One region of the Metasolibacillus sp. FSL H7-0170 genome, then DNA from elsewhere that is predicted to be linked to it. Evidence: predicted binding sites of a transcription regulator. Region 1 holds the regulator's gene; the other holds the start of a gene.
What was found. The regulator NrdR, encoded in region 1, represses ribonucleotide reductase genes. The targets are predictions, from matches to a motif close to AACACNATATATNGTGTT.
Positions count from the first base shown of each region.

Region 2: MHH70_RS17150 (glutaredoxin) is a predicted target of NrdR. The motif match lies at 4,761-4,778, and genes of this name have one in related genera.

Region 1 is NZ_CP151964.1:56,846-66,047, forward strand. It holds gene MHH70_RS00240 (glyceraldehyde-3-phosphate dehydrogenase) at 1-203, shown strand, start outside; gene speD (adenosylmethionine decarboxylase) at 587-949, shown strand; gene nrdR (transcriptional regulator NrdR) at 1,240-1,701, shown strand; gene MHH70_RS00255 (DnaD domain protein) at 1,728-4,430, shown strand; gene dnaI (primosomal protein DnaI) at 4,417-5,358, shown strand; gene thrS (threonine--tRNA ligase) at 5,672-7,603, shown strand; gene MHH70_RS00270 (GNAT family N-acetyltransferase) at 8,287-9,202, shown strand, end outside.
Region 2 is NZ_CP151964.1:3,670,414-3,679,615, forward strand. It holds gene MHH70_RS17115 (HD-GYP domain-containing protein) at 1-445, shown strand, start outside; gene yunB (sporulation protein YunB) at 509-1,255, shown strand; gene lipA (lipoyl synthase) at 1,510-2,427, shown strand; gene MHH70_RS17130 (YutD family protein) at 2,457-2,783, shown strand; gene MHH70_RS17135 (DUF3055 domain-containing protein) at 2,989-3,255, opposite strand; gene MHH70_RS17140 (DUF86 domain-containing protein) at 3,347-3,796, shown strand; gene MHH70_RS17145 (TIGR01457 family HAD-type hydrolase) at 3,797-4,561, shown strand; gene MHH70_RS17150 (glutaredoxin) at 5,048-5,278, shown strand; gene nrdI (class Ib ribonucleoside-diphosphate reductase assembly flavoprotein NrdI) at 5,275-5,646, shown strand; gene nrdE (class 1b ribonucleoside-diphosphate reductase subunit alpha) at 5,643-7,736, shown strand; gene nrdF (class 1b ribonucleoside-diphosphate reductase subunit beta) at 7,724-8,704, shown strand; gene MHH70_RS17170 (hypothetical protein) at 9,013-9,202, shown strand, end outside.

The sequences.
Region 1 (9,202 bases):
TAAATATTTCAATGGAGCCGTTAGTATCGTCTGATTACAATACAACAACATATTCGTCAACGGTAGATGGTTTAACGACGATGGTAATGGGTGACCGCAAAGTGAAAGTGCTTGCTTGGTACGATAACGAGTGGGGTTACTCAGCGCGCGTCGTAGATTTAACAAAAAAAGTTGCCAATGCATTAGCGACTGTCAACGCATAATATAATAAAGGGACTACAGAAAATTCTGATATAAATTTGACTTTTCTAGTAGTCCCTATTTTTACACTTGCAACTACAATGAAAACATCTTATAATCACACATGTGTATGCACGATTATCATTTGGTACGCATACTGAATAATAAACGTGTCACCAATGGATGTCACAGATTTTAAAATGAGGTCTGCATAATGCGAAGCAGTGAACAGCTAGCACGTGTTATAACAGGACAGCTCGAGCAAATCTAGACTAAAGTTAGTTGAGATGTAATTTATTGGTAACACATGACTACTTAAAGGGTTAGGACCTCTTTGGACTAACTTTCCCCCGTGGTAGTCAACTTTGCACATTATCAAATATTATGTCAAAGGGGGAAGCGAACCATGAGAACGATGGGGCGTCATGTTATTGCTGAACTTTGGGATTGCGATTTAGAGAAGTTAAACAATGTTCAATTTATTGAACAAACTTTTGTCGATGCTGCTTTACGATCAGGAGCAGAAGTCCGTGAAGTAACTTTTCATAAATTTGCACCACATGGAGTAAGCGGAGTAGTAATTATTTCTGAATCACATTTGACGATACACAGTTTTCCAGAGCATGGCTATGCTAGCATTGATGTGTATACGTGCGGTGATTTAGATCCAACAGTAGCAGCAAATTACATTGCGGAAGCACTAGGCGCAAAAATGCGTGAAGCAGTCGTCGTGCCGCGAGGTATGGGACCTGTTGTTGTTGGTACATGAAAAGATGCATAACGTACTGTGAGACAAACTATAGGCTACTTGCTTACTGAGCAAGTAGCTTATTTGCGCTTTATGAAATGTGTCGCGTTGTTTTGCACAAAAATTTTACACTTGCTGAAAGGTAGTTATTTTAACGAATATTTAGACTAAGACCTTTGCTGTTTGGAAAGTAAAACCCTTTCCTTTTTCTTGTGTGTTATAATATAGTAGCTATCGTGTCGCTATTTTGCACGTGCTACTTTTGATATAATAAAATAAGTAGTAAATCGAATGAATCAGGAGAAATTTGTATGAGATGTCCAGCTTGTCAATATAAAGATACACGTGTTGTTGATTCAAGACCTGTAGATGATAATAAAGAAATAAGAAGAAGACGTGAATGTGAAAAGTGCTCGTTTCGTTTTACAACGTTTGAAAAAATGGAGGAAACACCACTCGTTGTCGTGAAAAAAGAAGGGGCACGTGAGGAGTTTAGCCGTGAAAAAGTTTTGCGTGGCTTAATACGAGCATGTGAAAAGCGACCTGTATCAGTGGAAGAACTAGAGGAGCTTGTCATTGCAATTGAAAAAGATTTGCGTCGCCTAGGTCCATCAGAAGTTCGTTCTGAGGATGTAGGAGAAATGGTTATGGACCGTTTAATGAAGCTTGATGAAGTCGCATATGTGCGTTTTGCGTCTGTTTATCGCAGATTCTGCGATATTGATGCATTTATTCAAGAATTAAAGCAACTGCAAAATAACCAAGAAAAGTGAAGTAATGCTATGTAAGGAGGGTTAATATGACCTTTATGAATCAATTACATCCGTATGATATTTGTGAAGTTCAATGCCCTCACGAATTTAATGACGTGAATCAAAAGATTTTGCTTGCTTGTTATCAGCCGATTATCGGTGTCGAGGCGATTGCTTTATATTTAAAATTATCCGTGGAAGCATCGAATGAGCATCTAACCTTTCATCATCACTACTTGCTTGATAGCTTAGATTTTTCGATTAAACGCCTATTTCAAGCAAGGATTACGCTAGAAGCGATTGGTTTACTTCAAACCTTTTGTAAAGTAGAAGATGACCAAGCGCACTATATTTATCGTTTAAACAGGCCGTTAAATGCAAAATCCTTTTTTGCTGACCCTATTTTGTCCATCTCCCTAATGAGGAAAATAGACAAAAAAGCATTTGAGCATTTGCGTGATACCCTTGTGCCAAAGGAGCAAAAGCTATACGGCTATACAGAGGTAACGCGCGGCTTTAATGATGTATTTTTAAATGTGACAGAAAAAGAGTTGCAAAATATTGAGCAGCTATATTCAGAGCAAAGGAGCCAAATATCGACAAGTGGCTACACTTTTGACTATAACTCGTTTGATTTTAAATTATTTTTCGATGGCATTAGTCAAGCGCTTATTCCGCATCGGCTGTTTACGATCGAAATTAAGCAAACAATTGCTAAGGTAGCATTCCTTTATAAGTTTTCACCTTTAGACATGCAAAGCATCGTTATGCAATCTTTAACGGATGAACAAACTTTAACGGCAGCCACAATTGAAAAAAAGGCAGCAGACCATTATCAGCTAAGTGACCATCATCAAAATGATTATAGGCTACTAAAGCGTTATGAAATTACGGACAAACAGAAGCCTCAAGAGGAAAAGAATAGCAGGGAGGAGCATATTCATTATTTGAATAAGACATCCCCTATTGAAGTTTACGAGGACTTGCACGGTGTTTCACCTACAGATGTAACGGTTCGCCTTTTTAATGATTTTTTAAATAGAGGTATTTCCTATGGTGTGATTAATACATTAATTCAATATATCGCAATGTCCGATGGTCGATTAGATTATAATGTTAATTTAATGCAAAGCATTATCGACACTTGGGTGAGGAGTGGGGCAAAAAATGCCGAGGATGCGATGCGAATTTCAAAGCAGGAGCACGATAAGCGTAGCGGGAAAGTTGTGCCGACAATCCAAAAAACAACGCATCTTACTTCTGCCGAAGTTCCGGATGCGATGAAGGATTATGAACTTTCAACACCATATGAATTTTTGAAAATATTAACAAAGGGCAAGGAACCATTTAAAAATCAGCTGAAAACGGCCGAAAGTTTAATGACCGTTTATGGTATTGCACAAGGTGTAACGAATGTAATTGTAGAGCATGTATGGAAGCAGGCAAATGGCAAGTTGCCTGAAAAATTTGTCGAATCAGTTGCTGCTGAAATGCAGCAGCAAAATATTCAAACGGCGGAGCAGGCAAAGCAATTTTTGGCACAGCGCGGGAAAGCCGTCTATCAAATTGGGCAAGATTCGCTAGGTGAATTTGCAGCCTCTCCACAGGCACTTATCTATGACCGTACAACGCCATATGAATTTTTAAAGCAGCTTTATCATGGCAAGGAGCCTGTTCGCTTTATTGTGGAATTGGCTGAGCAGCTTGTATTAACGCAAAAAATGCCCATTGGTGTCGTGAATTATTTAATGGAATATTCGATGCGTGAGACGAATGGTAAGCTGACGAAAAACTATATTCAAGCGATTGCGAGTAATTGGATGGCGCATCAATTAAAATGTGCTGCAGATGCGATTCACTTAGTGGAGCAAGAGCAACAACCAGTAACGAAATATAAAGTAACGATGGATACACCACTTGCCTTTAAAGCAAAGCAGCAAGATTTAACGAGCTGGCTGCCACGCTATGATGAAACGATACCGTATGAGTTTTTAAAGGCATTGAAAAACGGTGAGGAGCCGCTCCCCTATGTCGTTGAAATGGCAGAAAATTATGTTTTGTCTGGCATGACGGTAGGTGTGGTGAATGCGATGTTTGAATATGTTATTACGCAAGTAGGACGCATTAATAAAAAATATGTAGATGCACTCGCGGCGAACGCACAGATGCAAAATATTGTGCTAGCGAAAGATGCTCTCGGCTATTTCCAACAGCAAAACCATAAAGTAGTCACAGCAACAATTACACAGGATAATTTAATGCAATTTTATCCAACCAATTATGTTTTTGAGGTGGCAGAAGAAAAATATGAAAAACAGACGCCGTACGAGTTTATTAAGCAGCTAAACAACGGACAGGAGCCATTTCCATATACCGTCAAAGCGGCGGAAAATTTAATTACATTGTATGGTATGATACCTGCTGTTGTAAACTTCTTATTGGAATATGTATTGGCTAAAACAGATGGTGCATTACCAGAGAAATATATTAACAGTGTGGCGGATTCATGGCGCAGACAGCAAATCCAAACAGTTGAGCAAGCACGAAGCTATGTGAAGGGTGCTGAACAAAAGGCACTAGCAAGCAAAGGAAAGAAAGTCGAGGTTGTTCCTGAATGGTTTAACAAACCAAAGGAGGAGCTTGTCAAGGAAGCACCAGCAGAGGTAGTAGATATAGATGCAGAATACAACAAACTATTGCAGCAATTTCGCAATTATGATGGGAAGGTGAAGAGCGATAGAACCGATTAAGGAATCATTAAAGCGTGTTGTCAACGTCCCATCTTTTCAAGAGCGCTATGAGGCGATGCGCAAGTCAATTTTGCAGCATGAGAAAATCCAGCAATTTATGAAGCAAAATGAAGAGCAAATCAATGAGCAAATGATTGAGCACAGCTTGCTAAAGCTTAATGAATATATTAGCCAATCAACGGATTGCTGTAAATGTGGTACGACAGCGCAATGTACTAACTATTTACAGGGATTTATTCCAAAGCTGCTAATAACGAATGGACGCATCGATATTACGTATGAGCGCTGTGAGCAAAAAATTATTGAGGATGAGCGTCGAGAAATTGCCTCAATGGTATCGTCCATGCATATGCCAAAAGAGGTGTTACAGGCGACATTCGAAGATATTACAATCGCTGGCAACAGGTCGCGCCTTGATATTGCTCAGCAAATTATGGCGTTTATTCAGGAATATCGAGAAACGGGCGAGCTGCCGCATAAAGGTTTATATTTATACGGAGAATTCGGCGTTGGCAAATCGTTTATTTTAGGTGCAACTGCCAATGAGTTAGCGAAGGTCAAAGTGAAGTCAGTTATCGTCTATGTACCAGAATTTTTGCGTGAGCTTAAGGCAGCAATGGCTGACCATACACTAGAAAGCAAGGTCGATTTTGTCAAAAAAGCACCTGTTTTAATGCTGGATGATTTAGGGGCGGAGGCAATTTCACAATGGGCACGCGATGAAATTTTAGGGACGATTTTGCATTATCGCATGAGCGAGCAGCTACCGACGTTTATTTCCTCGAATTTTAATTATGAGGAATTGGAGCATCATTTAGCTCGTTCCCAGCGCGGAGAAATTGAGGAAGTAAAGGCTCGCCGCATAATGGAGCGCATTAAAGCGACAACAATGTCCATGAAAGTAGAAGGAGAAAATTTACGCCGTTAGCAGTTGCATTTTCTGTCGATTCAGCGTATACTTTGCTCATAATAATGTAAAGCAGTGAAAAGGATACGAGGTTTGTGTAGCGACTTATAGAGAGGGAGGCCTTGGCTGGAAGCTTCCTAAGAACGGCACATACTTTACTACCTTGGAGCAGTGGCGGGGATAATCCGTCAACGTTGATCAGTACGTTAACTGACCTAGAGCTTCGTTCGAGAATATTCTTGGAAGGAAGAAGGGTGGAACCACGAGCATACGCGTCGTCCCTTTATTGGGATGGCGCTTTTTTGTGCTCAAAAAACTAAAGGAGGACATCACGATGTCAGAAATGATGAAATTAACTTTCCCAGATGGCGCTGTCAAGGAGTTTGCAGTAGGTACATCGACAGAAGAGATTGCCCAATCAATTAGTCCGGGGCTTCGCAAAAAAGCGTTAGCTGGTAAAATTGACGGTCAATTAATCGACTTAAAAACACCGATTGAAGCGGATGCAGCAATCGAAATTATTACACCAGATTCACCAGAGGCGTTAGAAATTTTACGTCATTCTACAGCACACTTAACTGCACAAGCGGTAAAGCGTCTATTCCCAGATGCGAAGCTAGGCATTGGTCCTGTAATCGAATCAGGCTTCTATTACGATATTGATGCACCAACGCCGATTACTGCGGAAGATTTACCTGCAATTGAAAAAGAAATGAAAAAAATTATTGCTGAAAATATCGAAATTGAGCGCAAAAATGTATCGCGTGACGAAGCGCAAAAAATATACGAGGAAGTTGGCGACGAATATAAGCTAGAGCTACTTGAAGCTATTCCAGCTAATGAACAAGTATCAATTTATTATCAAGGCGATTTCTTTGATTTATGTCGTGGTATTCATGTACCCTCAACAGGTAAATTGAAAGAATTCAAGCTATTGTCACTTGCTGGTGCTTACTGGCGCGGTAACTCAGACAATAAAATGCTACAGCGTATTTACGGTACAGCTTTCTTTACAAAGGACGAGTTAAAGCATCATATCCAAATGCTTGAAGAGGCAAAAGAGCGTGACCACCGTAAAATCGGAAAAGAATTAGATTTATTTATGACATCTCAAACTGTAGGGCAAGGCTTGCCATTATGGTTACCAAACGGTGCAACAATTCGCCGTACAATTGAGCGTTATATCGTTGATAAAGAAATTGCATTAGGCTATAAGCATGTGTATACGCCAGTGCTTGGCTCGAAAAAGTTATATGAAACTTCTGGTCACTGGGGTCACTATCAAGATGGCATGTTCCCGCCGATGGAAATGGATAATGAAACATTGGTTTTACGTCCAATGAACTGCCCGCATCATATGATGGTATTTAAAAATGGTTTGCACTCATACCGCCATTTACCAATCCGTATTGCGGAGCTTGGTACAATGCACCGCTATGAAATGAGTGGGGCAGTGTCTGGCTTACAACGTGTACGCGGGATGACTTTAAACGATGCCCATATTTTCGTCCGCCCAGACCAAATTAAAGCAGAATTCAAAAAAGTGGTGGAATTAATTTTAGAAGTTTATAAAGATTTCGATATTAATGATTATTCATTCCGCCTATCATATCGTGACCCGAATAATAAAGAGAAATATTTCGATGATGATGAAATGTGGGAAACTGCACAAGCGATGCTGAAAGAAACAATGGATGAGTTAGGCTTAGATTACTTCGAGGCAGATGATGAAGCAGCGTTCTACGGTCCTAAACTAGATGTTCAAGTGAAAACAGCGATTGGGAAAGAAGAAACGCTATCAACAGCTCAGCTAGATTTCTTATTACCACAGCGCTTTGACCTTACTTATATTGGTGAAGATGGTCAGCCACAGCGACCAGTTGTTATCCACCGTGGTGTAGTATCAACAATGGAGCGCTTTGTAGCATTCTTAATCGAGGAATACAAAGGGGCATTCCCAACTTGGTTAGCGCCAGTACAAGTAGAAATCATCCCTGTATCAAACGCGGCGCATTTCGATTATGCGAAGCAAATCGAAGAGCAATTAACAGCGGCTGGCTTCCGCGTAGAAATGGATGACCGCGAAGAAAAGCTAGGCTATAAAATTCGCGAGGCCCAAATGAAAAAGATTCCGTACATGCTCGTAATTGGCGACAAGGAAGTTGAAGCAGGTGGCGTTAACATTCGTCGCTACGGCTCAAAGGATTCGGAAACAGTTTCGTTTGAAGAATTCTTGAATGGCTTGAAGGATGAAGTGAAGAAATAACATAAACTTTGAATTATAAGATACTGGAAAGGCTGATTGATACCAAGATTATTGGTATCAATCGGCTTTTTTTATATAGCATATAAAAGTTGTCGAGAAAAGAAGGAACATGACAAAAAAATCATAACTTGGCTTTGTTCCCCTTGAAAATAAAGGGCTTTCTTCTTTTGCTATAGAATAAAGTATTTAGGAATTTGCGGCTACTATAAAGGACTTTGAATTAATGAATTCAGTAGATACATTGACATCTTGTGAGGATAAAAGTAATTTTGAGCAAACTTTATTTAGGTTCTATACTTATGATGGTAGTTGTGAAACTGTTAAGATAATAAACTATATTCAAATTGGTGCAGCAACAGCTTTATTTTTATTACTATTGCAGCCTTTATTGTACTACCTGTTGGGCTAGCGGCTATTATTGCAGTAGGTTTACAATGTTAAATCTCATTAAGAAAGGGGAATAGTCTTGCTAACGATACTTCCTATTATTCTGTTGGGTATTAGTCTTGCTCTTTGTATAATGTTATTACTCAAAATGAATCCAATTAAGGAGAGGAAAGAGAAATTTCCTCTCATTGTCCTATTTTTCTTCATTCTCCTCAGCTTTTTAATGTTGTTGTATTTTGAGTTCATTTAATGAATTGAACACCTTATCAAAGTAAGGTTATTGAAGGGGGATAAATATGGAGTTTAAACAAATTACAGCTAAGGATATACCTACAATGTCAAAGCTACTTATCGAAAGGCAAAACGTTGAAAGCGAAATATTTCCGTTTTTAAAAAATAGCTGTTTAGACATGCAATATATAGTCAATTTACTTGGGAAATGGTTTACTCATCATAAAATGAGAGGTTATGGCGCATTTACAAATAATGAACTAGTAGGCTATTTAATCGGTGAGATAAAGCATGATACGACTAGAGGCAGACATGTGTGGGTCCACTATGAGGGAGTAGCCATCCGAGCAGATCAATCGCCTGAGCTTCTAAGAAATCTCTATGCAAAAGCTTCGGAGGCATGGGTAAAGCAAGGGTGTTTTATGCACTACACAATCATACCTCTTGGCAATCAAGTATACTACGATGCTTACCAGCGATTAAGTTTTTTTGTCCAGCAAGTGCATGCGGTAATGTGCCTAGAAGATTATCGACCTTTTGAAAATGTGGCAGATGCAGAAGTGCGCTTAGCAACTAAAATGGATAGCGAGGCGATGGGCAAAATGTCTAGCATTATTCAAGCGTATCAAAATGCTGCTCCTACGTTTGAGCCAGTTGTACCTGAAGCTGTCGTAGATATAAAAAGCGGCTATAGTAGCATATTGGAAGAAGAGGACGTCATCTGTCTTTTGGCTGTAGAAGATAGGAAGGAACTAGCCTTTCAAGTGTATTTCCCTACTAGCTCCAATTTGATGACACCTGATAGCAGCATAGAATTGAGCGTTGCTGGAACCTATGATGTGCAAATGGGGAAAGGTGTTGGCAAAAAATTGATGAATGAGAGCTATAAAATAATACAGGAAAAAGGCTATGAAACGATTGTAACAGATTGGCGAATTACCAACCTAGCTTCTTCAACATTTTGGCCTAAATGTGGATTCA
Region 2 (9,202 bases), 290 kb from region 1:
CTGTGCCTTCCAACATCATGAACGCTTAGACGGAAGCGGCTACCCTAGAGGTCTAGTCGAATTTGAAATACACCCATTTGCTAAAATTATTGCTGTAGCAGATGTATTTGATGCTGTTACATCGAATCGTGTTTATCGTGAAAAAGTACTGCCTTCAGAAGGTATTGCCGTTCTAGAAAAAGATGCTGGGACATTATACGATGCAAAAGTTGTCGAAGCATTGAAAAAATGCGTTGTTCATTATCCGAATGGAACCGTACTTACTTTATCAGACGGACGTCGAGGTATTGTTTCACGACAAAATGAGTTACACCCATCTCTGCCATACATAAGAATTTTTGAGGAAAACAGCGAGATGCTTGTAGCTACATATGAAATCAATTTAGCAAATACATTCAATATTACTATTGAAAAAATAGAAACAGAATTTATCCCTTCTGAATAGTTCCCCCTCCTTGCTCATACGAATAGAGCAAGGGGGATTTTTCTGCTTCTACAACGAAGAAAAATGCGATTCAGGCAACATAAAAAACGAGGAAATACAGCCGTTTTTGTCATTTTGACACTTATCGTTGTCATTATATTATTTTTATATTGGATGAATGCTCGTTTAATGCCAACCTATTTACAATATGCAGAAGTGCAAACGAATAAAGTGGCTTCTTTTGTTGTCAATAAAGCGATTAATGCACGCACTTCTAGCGTATTAGATGTGAATGATATTATTGAGAATTTACCGTCGGGCTCAAGTGAAATGATTACGACAAAGTTTAATACGGAAATCATTAATCGTGTTCGCGCAGAAACACAGGCTTTGGTGAAAGAATATTTAGAGCAAGCGGAAAATGGAGATTTAACACATTTACCAAACTTAGAAAATGTCGAATACGATGTCGGGAAAATGGAAGCGGGCGATGGTATCGTTTTTTTTGTACCACTCGGGCAAGCTGCTAATCTTCCTTTACTCGGAAATTTAGGACCAAAAATACCGATTCGATTTCATATTATAGGGAATGTACATAGTGATGTACAATCCACTATTAGAGAATTTGGTATAAATAATGCCTATGTTGAGGTAAGTATTCATTTAGAGGTGAATGTACAAATTATTGTGCCGTTTGCTACGAAATCATCGACAGTAGAGCAGTATATTCCTGTAGCAATTGGCTTAGTGCAAGGTTCGGTTCCACATATTTATACGAATGGTGGAGAAGGCATACAGCCATCGTTAGAGGTACCTGTCCCTTATGATTAACCAAACGTTCGAAAAACAGTACCTAAGCACGCTTTTTGAATGCCCCGCTATAAATAAAGTTGTTGTAGCGCATGGAATATGGTACATTGACTAAAAGTACTAAAGTTTTATTTTGACTTGCGCGGATGTTCAGCTTCTCGCGCAAATCAAAATAAAGCCTCCGGCAAATATCACAGATTTTGAAGAAGCTTTCCTGTGCATGCTTGAAAAAGCTAGCCGAGGCGTAATTGATTTTATGATAGGGGCGAAATTGGATGACATCTTGTAAACCTACAGCAAAAGAAGAGCACATACGCAAGCCAGACTGGTTGAAAATTAAATTAAATACAAATGAACAATATAAAGGCTTAAAAAAATTAATGCGCGATAACAACTTGCATACAGTTTGTGAGGAAGCGCGTTGTCCAAATATTCATGAGTGTTGGGGAGAGCGTCGTACGGCAACGATGATGATTTTAGGTTCAGTATGCACGCGTGCATGCCGTTTTTGTGCGGTTAAAACAGGTTTACCGACAGAGCTCGATTTAGCAGAGCCAGAGCGCGTAGCAGACTCAGTAAAAATTATGGATTTAAAGCATGTTGTTATTACAATGGTAGCACGTGATGATTTAAAGGATGGTGGCGCGGGCGTATTAGCGGAAACAATTCGTGCGATTCGTCGTAAAAGTCCAGCGACATCTGTTGAAGTATTGCCATCTGATTTAGGTGGGATAGAAGAAAATTTACAGATGGTTATGGATGCGAAACCGGATATTTTAAATCATAATATCGAAACGGTGCGTCGCTTAACACCGAGAGTTCGTGCACGAGCAAAATATGATCGCTCTTTAGAGTTTTTACGTCGCTCAAAGGAAATGCAGCCAGATATCCCGACAAAATCCTCATTAATGATTGGTCTAGGCGAAACATGGGATGAAATTTTAGAAGTGATGGATGATTTGCGTGCAAATAATGTAGATATAATGACAATTGGTCAATATTTGCAGCCGACGAAAAAGCATTTGTCAGTTAAAAAGTATTATTCTCCGCTAGAATTCGGGAAGCTTCGCAAAATTGCAATGGAAAAAGGCTTTAGTCACTGCGAGGCAGGTCCATTAGTGCGCAGTAGCTACCATGCAGATGAGCAAGTAAATGCAGCAACAAAAGAACGTCAGGCACAGGCGAAAGCATAGCCATGTGCAAATAGATAGGTGGTATTTCAATGATTGTTGCAGAAGGTTATATTTATGAAGTAATCGAAAATGTGCGAGAAGGCTTTAATGAAGAAGTATTTTTAGAGCGATTCTCAGATATTTTGACGAAATATGATTATATCGTAGGAGATTGGGGATATGGCCAGCTTCGTCTAAAAGGATTTTTTGATGATCGCAATCACAAATCTACCTTTGATACAAAAATCAGTACATTTGAGGATTATTTATTTGAATACTGTAATTTTGGCTGCGCTTATTTTATCGTTCAAAAAATAGGGCGAGCACCACAGCAGGAAGTTGCAGTTGATACAGAGGAATTGATAGAAGAACTATAAAGTGACTAAGTTTCACAGTCTAAAAAATAAGGCTGTCCAAAAGGGTATTCCTTTTCGGACAGCCTTATTTTTTACATTAAATACTTGCGCCTGCGGTTACTCGTCGCAGAAAATACTTGCTCCTGCGGTAGTCACAATAAATTGTCATTAACTTTGTCTCAAAAAAGCTTTTCAAACACGCCCTTTTAGCATGCTGCGTGAGTCCTTAGCTTAGTAGCTCTGTCAAATACGCACGCAAATCAGCTGTCTCTTCCTCGGTGCGATTGTAGACGTGCTCTAAATAGCCCGGCTCCTCTACATCGTCGGGACCGATAATCGCAAAGCGACCGAACTGAATATCTAAAACAAGTACTTTACCAAAAAAGCGTCCACTTTGTAATATCGCTAAATCATAACGCTGTGTTTTGCCTGCGAAGCTAACGAAGCGCGTTTTCGTATCCTCTACATCATCATATAAGAAAAATCTTTCCATTTGAATTTCTATCTCCTTTTCGTATCTCTAGAATATGTTACTATAGATAAGAAAACACTATCAACTATTTAGGTACTAGGAGGCGTTTTGAATGTATTTCGTAGATCGAAATAAAATTTCATTAAACTTACAACATTTAGATACATTGCTGGCGATTTTTGAAGAGCAAGAAAATTGGCTTGAAAATGATATGACAAAGCTAGCACTTGAGCGTATCGGTCATAATGTAATGGAATCGATGATGGACGTTGGTAATTTAATGATTGATGGCTTTATTATGCGCGACCCGGGCAGTTATGAAGATATTATCGATATATTAGTAGATGAGAAAGTCATTTCACCAGATATGGACGCGTCTCTAAAAGCTGTTGTAGGCTTGCGTAAAATGCTTGTACGCGAATTTATTCAAGTGGATGATGAAGAAGTCATAAAAGTGCTTTCAGGCTCGTTAGGGGCCTTAAAACAGTTTTCAGGCAAAGTGCAAGATTATTTAACGAATGAGCTTGGACCTGTTTCCGCATTTTTGCCTGAGGATAAATAAATGAAGCGCTATAAAGCATATTGTTTTGATTTAGACGGAACGGTTTATCGTGGAAACAAAGGGATTGACAGTGCCATTACCTTTATTCATAAATTGCAACAGGAGGGCATTGAACCGTTTTATGTAACGAATAACTCTTCAAAAACGCCTGTGCAATTGCAGCAAAAATTAGCGGCATTAGGCATTGCTGCGCCTTTAGAGCATATTTATTCGAGCGCAGTCGTGACGGCGACATATATAAGTGAGCGATTTCCCCAGCAAAAAGTGCAGCTTATTGGCTCGGATGGTATTCGAGAGGCCCTGCAATCCCAAGGGATACATATTACAGATGAAGCGGATGCAAAGGTTTTTGTGATGGGGATTGATCGAGAGGTAAATTATTCAAAGCTAGTAAATGCCTGCTTGGCTGTGCAGAATGGTGCACATTTAATTGCTACAAATGAAGATGTTAAATTTCCAACAGAGCAAGGCTTCGTGCCTGGCAATGGCTCCTTTGTAAGGCTTGTAGCAAGCGTAGGAGGTGTAGAGCCTGTCTTCATTGGCAAGCCATCACCAATTATGTTAGAAGCGATTGCCTCAACACATCATTATTGTAAAAATGAAATGGTATTGATTGGCGATAATTATCAAACGGATATTTTATGCGGCATTCGCTTTGGCTGTGATACGGTTCATGTGAATACAGGTGTTACTCCTACAGAGCAAGCCCAATTGCAGAAAGAACGACCTACTTATTGCTTGAGCTCGTTGGAAGAGTGGCTGTAAAACAGAAGAATAAAAGCTATATCAAAATTATTTTGATATAGCTTTTTGTTGTTTATTCAAAATTGTTGACTCATAAATTAAATGCAATAGGTATTTATGATGATTTTCAAAATGGAATATATGTTTTCATGAAAATAAAAAAATTGCAAGAGTTGTTTTTTTAAAATCGAGTATGATACAATAAATGCAGTTCAAAATAAACACTATATATAGTGTTGTTTTTCTGAAAAACGCACTACATATAGGAAATATAGCGAGGATGGCTATATAAAGGGCTTTCCTCATACATCTAGCGCGTTACCTTGTTCAGATTTTGTATAGATTATAAGTATACATGGCGAGAAAAAAATGGAAAATTAAAATTTAGTTTTCTAGCAATAAGAATTGTTCGCAATAATTATGCTAATACATAATCGTTTCACTTGTATATGTGGCAAAGCACAATGGTACATGCTATGAAAAAATAAATGGAAAGAGGTTATCGTAATGATCTTGTACACAAAAACAGTTTGTCCAAAATGTATGTTTGTTAAATCGGAGTTAAATGAAGCTGGTTTAGAGGGGCGCTACGAAACAGTTAATATAGATTTAGATGCTGCGGCAAAAGAGAAAATCGTCAATGCAGGTTTCTTAACGGTTCCGATTTTAGAAATCGACGGTCAGCTAATCCATGATTTTTCACAAATTAACGAAGAGATTAGCAAGCTAGTTGGATGATTGTCTTTGCAAGCAGGACAGGAAATGTGCGCTTTATCATCAATCAGCTCCAATTACCGAACATTGAGATGACGAAGGGGCTCAAGCTTTCTGAGCCCTATTTATTATTTACTTATACGGATGGACTTGGTACAGTGCCACAAATAGTAGAGGAATTTTTGCAAGAAAACGCTACGTTTTGTAAAGGTGTGATTGCAAGCGGCAATTCCAATTTTGGGCACAATGTTTTTTGCGGCTCCGCCGATAAAATAAATGCCACTTATCAAATACCGATTGTTCGCAAACTAGAGCTTCGGGGATTTGCACACGATTATGAAGCAATTCGAGAATATTATCAAACTGTTATTGAAGGTGGGGAAAAGATTTGAAAGAGTATTTAAAGCTCAATAATGATTTATTGAATAGTTATAGCTCGACAGGCATTTTAGATTTGGACAAGGATAAAGAAGCGACACGTAAGTATTTTTTAGAAAATGTCAATGTGAAAATGCGTTATTATATAGACTTGGAAGAAAAGCTTAAATATTTAATCGATGAAGGATACTATGAAAGAGATTTTTTAGAAATGTATCCGATGGAATTTATTAAAAGGTTATTCAAAATAGCTTATTCTTATAAATTCCGTTTTCCATCCTTTATGAGTGCCAGCAAATTTTATGAAAGCTACGCAATGAAAAGCCGTGACGGTCAAGAGATTTTAGAGAAATATGAGGATCGCATTACGATTATTTCGTTATATTTAGCACAGGGAGACCAAAGCCTTGCAGAGCGTGCTGTACGCAGTATTATGGAGGCATATCAGCCCGCGACACCAACGGCACTAAACAGCGGTAAAAAGGCGCGTGGTGAGCTAGTAAGCTGCTTTAAATTGACGGTTGATGATACGATGAATTCCATCGCAGAAAATATCGGTTATTGCCTAGAGCTTTCTCGTTTAGGGGGAGGCGTAGGAACATTGTTAACGGATTTACGCCCATTAGGCGACCCGATTAAAGGGATTTTAAATCGTGCTAGCGGCGTTATGCCTGTTGCTAAGCTATTAGAAAACTCTTTCTCCTATTCCAACCAGCTAGGGCAGCGCAATGGCTCAGGCGTTGTCTATTTGAATATTTTCCACGGTGATATTGAAGAATTTATTTCATCGAAAAAGCCTAACGCTGACGAAAAAATTCGCTTAGCGACATTATCGACAGGGGTTATTATCCCATCGATTTTCTTTGAGCTAATGAAGCGTGACAAAGATATTATTTTATTTAGCCCATACGATATTTATCGTGAATATGGCAAGCGCATGTCCGAAATTAGCATGACGGAAATGTATTATGAATTGCTTGATAATCCGAACATTCGAAAACTAAAGCGCATTAATGCACGTAAGCTTTATACGGAAATTAAAAAGACACAATTTGAATCGGGCTACCCATTCGAGGTGTTTGATGATAATGTCAACGAAAATCACGCATTAAAAGGCCTAGGCCGAGTGAAAATGTCGAATTTGTGTACAGAAATTTTACAAGTACAAACGACGAGTGATATTACAGATATGGATCAGCCAAATGTTTACGGCTTAGATGTATCGTGTAACTTAGGCTCTATCGACATTTACCGCGCAACAAAAAGCGAAAACTTTGAAGAGCTTATTACGACAAGTATGCAGCTCTTAACGAATGTATCATTAATGACAAATATTAAAAATGTGCCATCTGTAGCGAAGGCGAATAAATTAATGCATTCTGTTGGTCTTGGGGTAATGAACCTTCATGGTCATTTAGTGCAATCGAATATTTTATATGGTTCACCAGAGTCAATTGAATTTGTCGATTACTTTATGGAAGCATTAAATTACTATTCATTACAAGCATCTATGCAAATTGCCAAAGAGAAGGGTGAAACATTCTATCGTTATGAGGAGAGCGAATACGCCAACGGTAATTACTTTGACTCTTATATAGCAAAAGAAGAGAGAGAGCCATCGAAAGCGGTTAAAGAAGCATTAGGTAATGTGCCGCTAATTACTGCTGCAATGTGGCAGGAGCTAAAAGAGCAGGTAGCTGAGCATGGCGTATTTAACGCCTACCGCCTAGCTGTTGCACCGACAGGCAGTATTTCCTATATTCGCAGCAGCACAGCATCACTTGCACCATGTACAGAGCGCGTGGAAATTCGAGACTATGCAGATAGTCGTACAATTTATCCGATGCCGTTTTTAAATAATGATAATCGTCATTTATATGTGGAAGCATATGAAGTTGATCCATATAAATTAATCGACCTATATGTAGCAGCACAAAAGCATGTCGATCAAGGAATTTCAATGACATTATATGTAACTGATCGTTGGACAACAGAACAATTAGCGAAAGTGTATATTTATGCTTGGATGAAGGGCATTAAAACAGTATATTACGTGCGTCAACGATTACAAACTTTAGAGGAGTGTGTATCATGCTCAATTTAAAACCATATGAGGCGGTTAACTGGAATAAGCCGACAAGCGATTTGGCGAAAGTATTTTGGGACCAGCAATGGAAGCAAATGTGGCAGCCAGAGGAGATTGCTGTATCAAAGGATATTAAACAGTGGAAAGACTTTGAGCACCAAGATACGTACAAAAAAGTATTCGGTGGCTTAACATTGTTAGATACGGTGCAAACGAATATCGGCATGAACGAAATTGCGAAATATAATAATGATTTGCAGGAAAAAGCCGTATTAACTGTTTTCGGCTCTTTTGAAGCGATTCATGCAAAATCCTATTCGTATATTTTTACAACGTTATGTAATAACGATGAAATTGATGCGGTCTTCGAGTGGGTTAAGAAAAACGAATTTTTACAATATAAGGCGAAACGCATTAGCGATGTTTATTTAGCAATTAAAGAAAACGATGATGAGTCATTATGGAAAGCGATGTTTGCTTCTGTTATGCTAGAAAGCTTTTTATTCTACTCCGGCTTTTTCTACCCGCTTTATTTAGGTGGGCAAGGTACTTTGCGTAATAGCGCGGAAGTTATTTCCCTCATTTTACGTGACGAATCAATTCATGGTGTAGCAATTGGCTTCTTTGCACAAAATATTTTCCGTAAATTCTCTCCAGAAAAGCAAGACGAGCTAAAAGTATGGGGCTATGAGCTATTGTTAGACCTGTACCAAAATGAAATGAAGTATACGGAAGATATCTATGCTGAAACAGGGCTTTCCCCAGAAGTAAAAGCTTATGTGCGCTTCAATGCAAATAAAGCGTTAATGAACTTGGGCTTAGATACGATGTTCCCTGAGGAGGAAGTAAACCCAATTGTTATGAATGGTATTCGTAACGAAGGTTCAACATACGATTTCTTCTCTCAAAAAGGCTCAACATATGCACTAGCAAAAGTTCAGCCAATTACAGATGAAACGTTTAATTTTGATTTTTTTGAGAAGTAATTTGATGAAAAAGAAGCGTCCAAAAACAGTGCATTGCTATGTTTTGGACGCTTTTTGTGATGCTTAAGCAAAGGAATCATAAAGAAGAGCTTTTTGAAAATGGGCTAAACTCAGAGCTTAGCTGCTTTCTTTTGAATTTAAAATAAAATAAGGGCACAGCTAACCTTTCACTGCACTGAGGAGAAGTTCGACTTTTGAAATAGTCCCCTTGTTCACATAGCCTAAATTTTAAATTGGCACATAAGGTTCCTCTTTGGATATAGTTCGTGTATGATTAGAATTATATTGAAAGAGGAGTAGAAGTTTTTATGAAACAATTTGCAAACAAATTACAAAATCATGTTCGCGACTTTCATATCGCGTTTAAACACCCTGCACCAGAGCAGCTTGTGCCAATGGAGCGAGAGCGAGCAATTAACCGTAGCGTTTGGACAGCCGAGGAGGCGATTGAGTTTATTGCAGCTTCTTGTTCAACGAAGGAGGAGTTTGCGGCAAGCT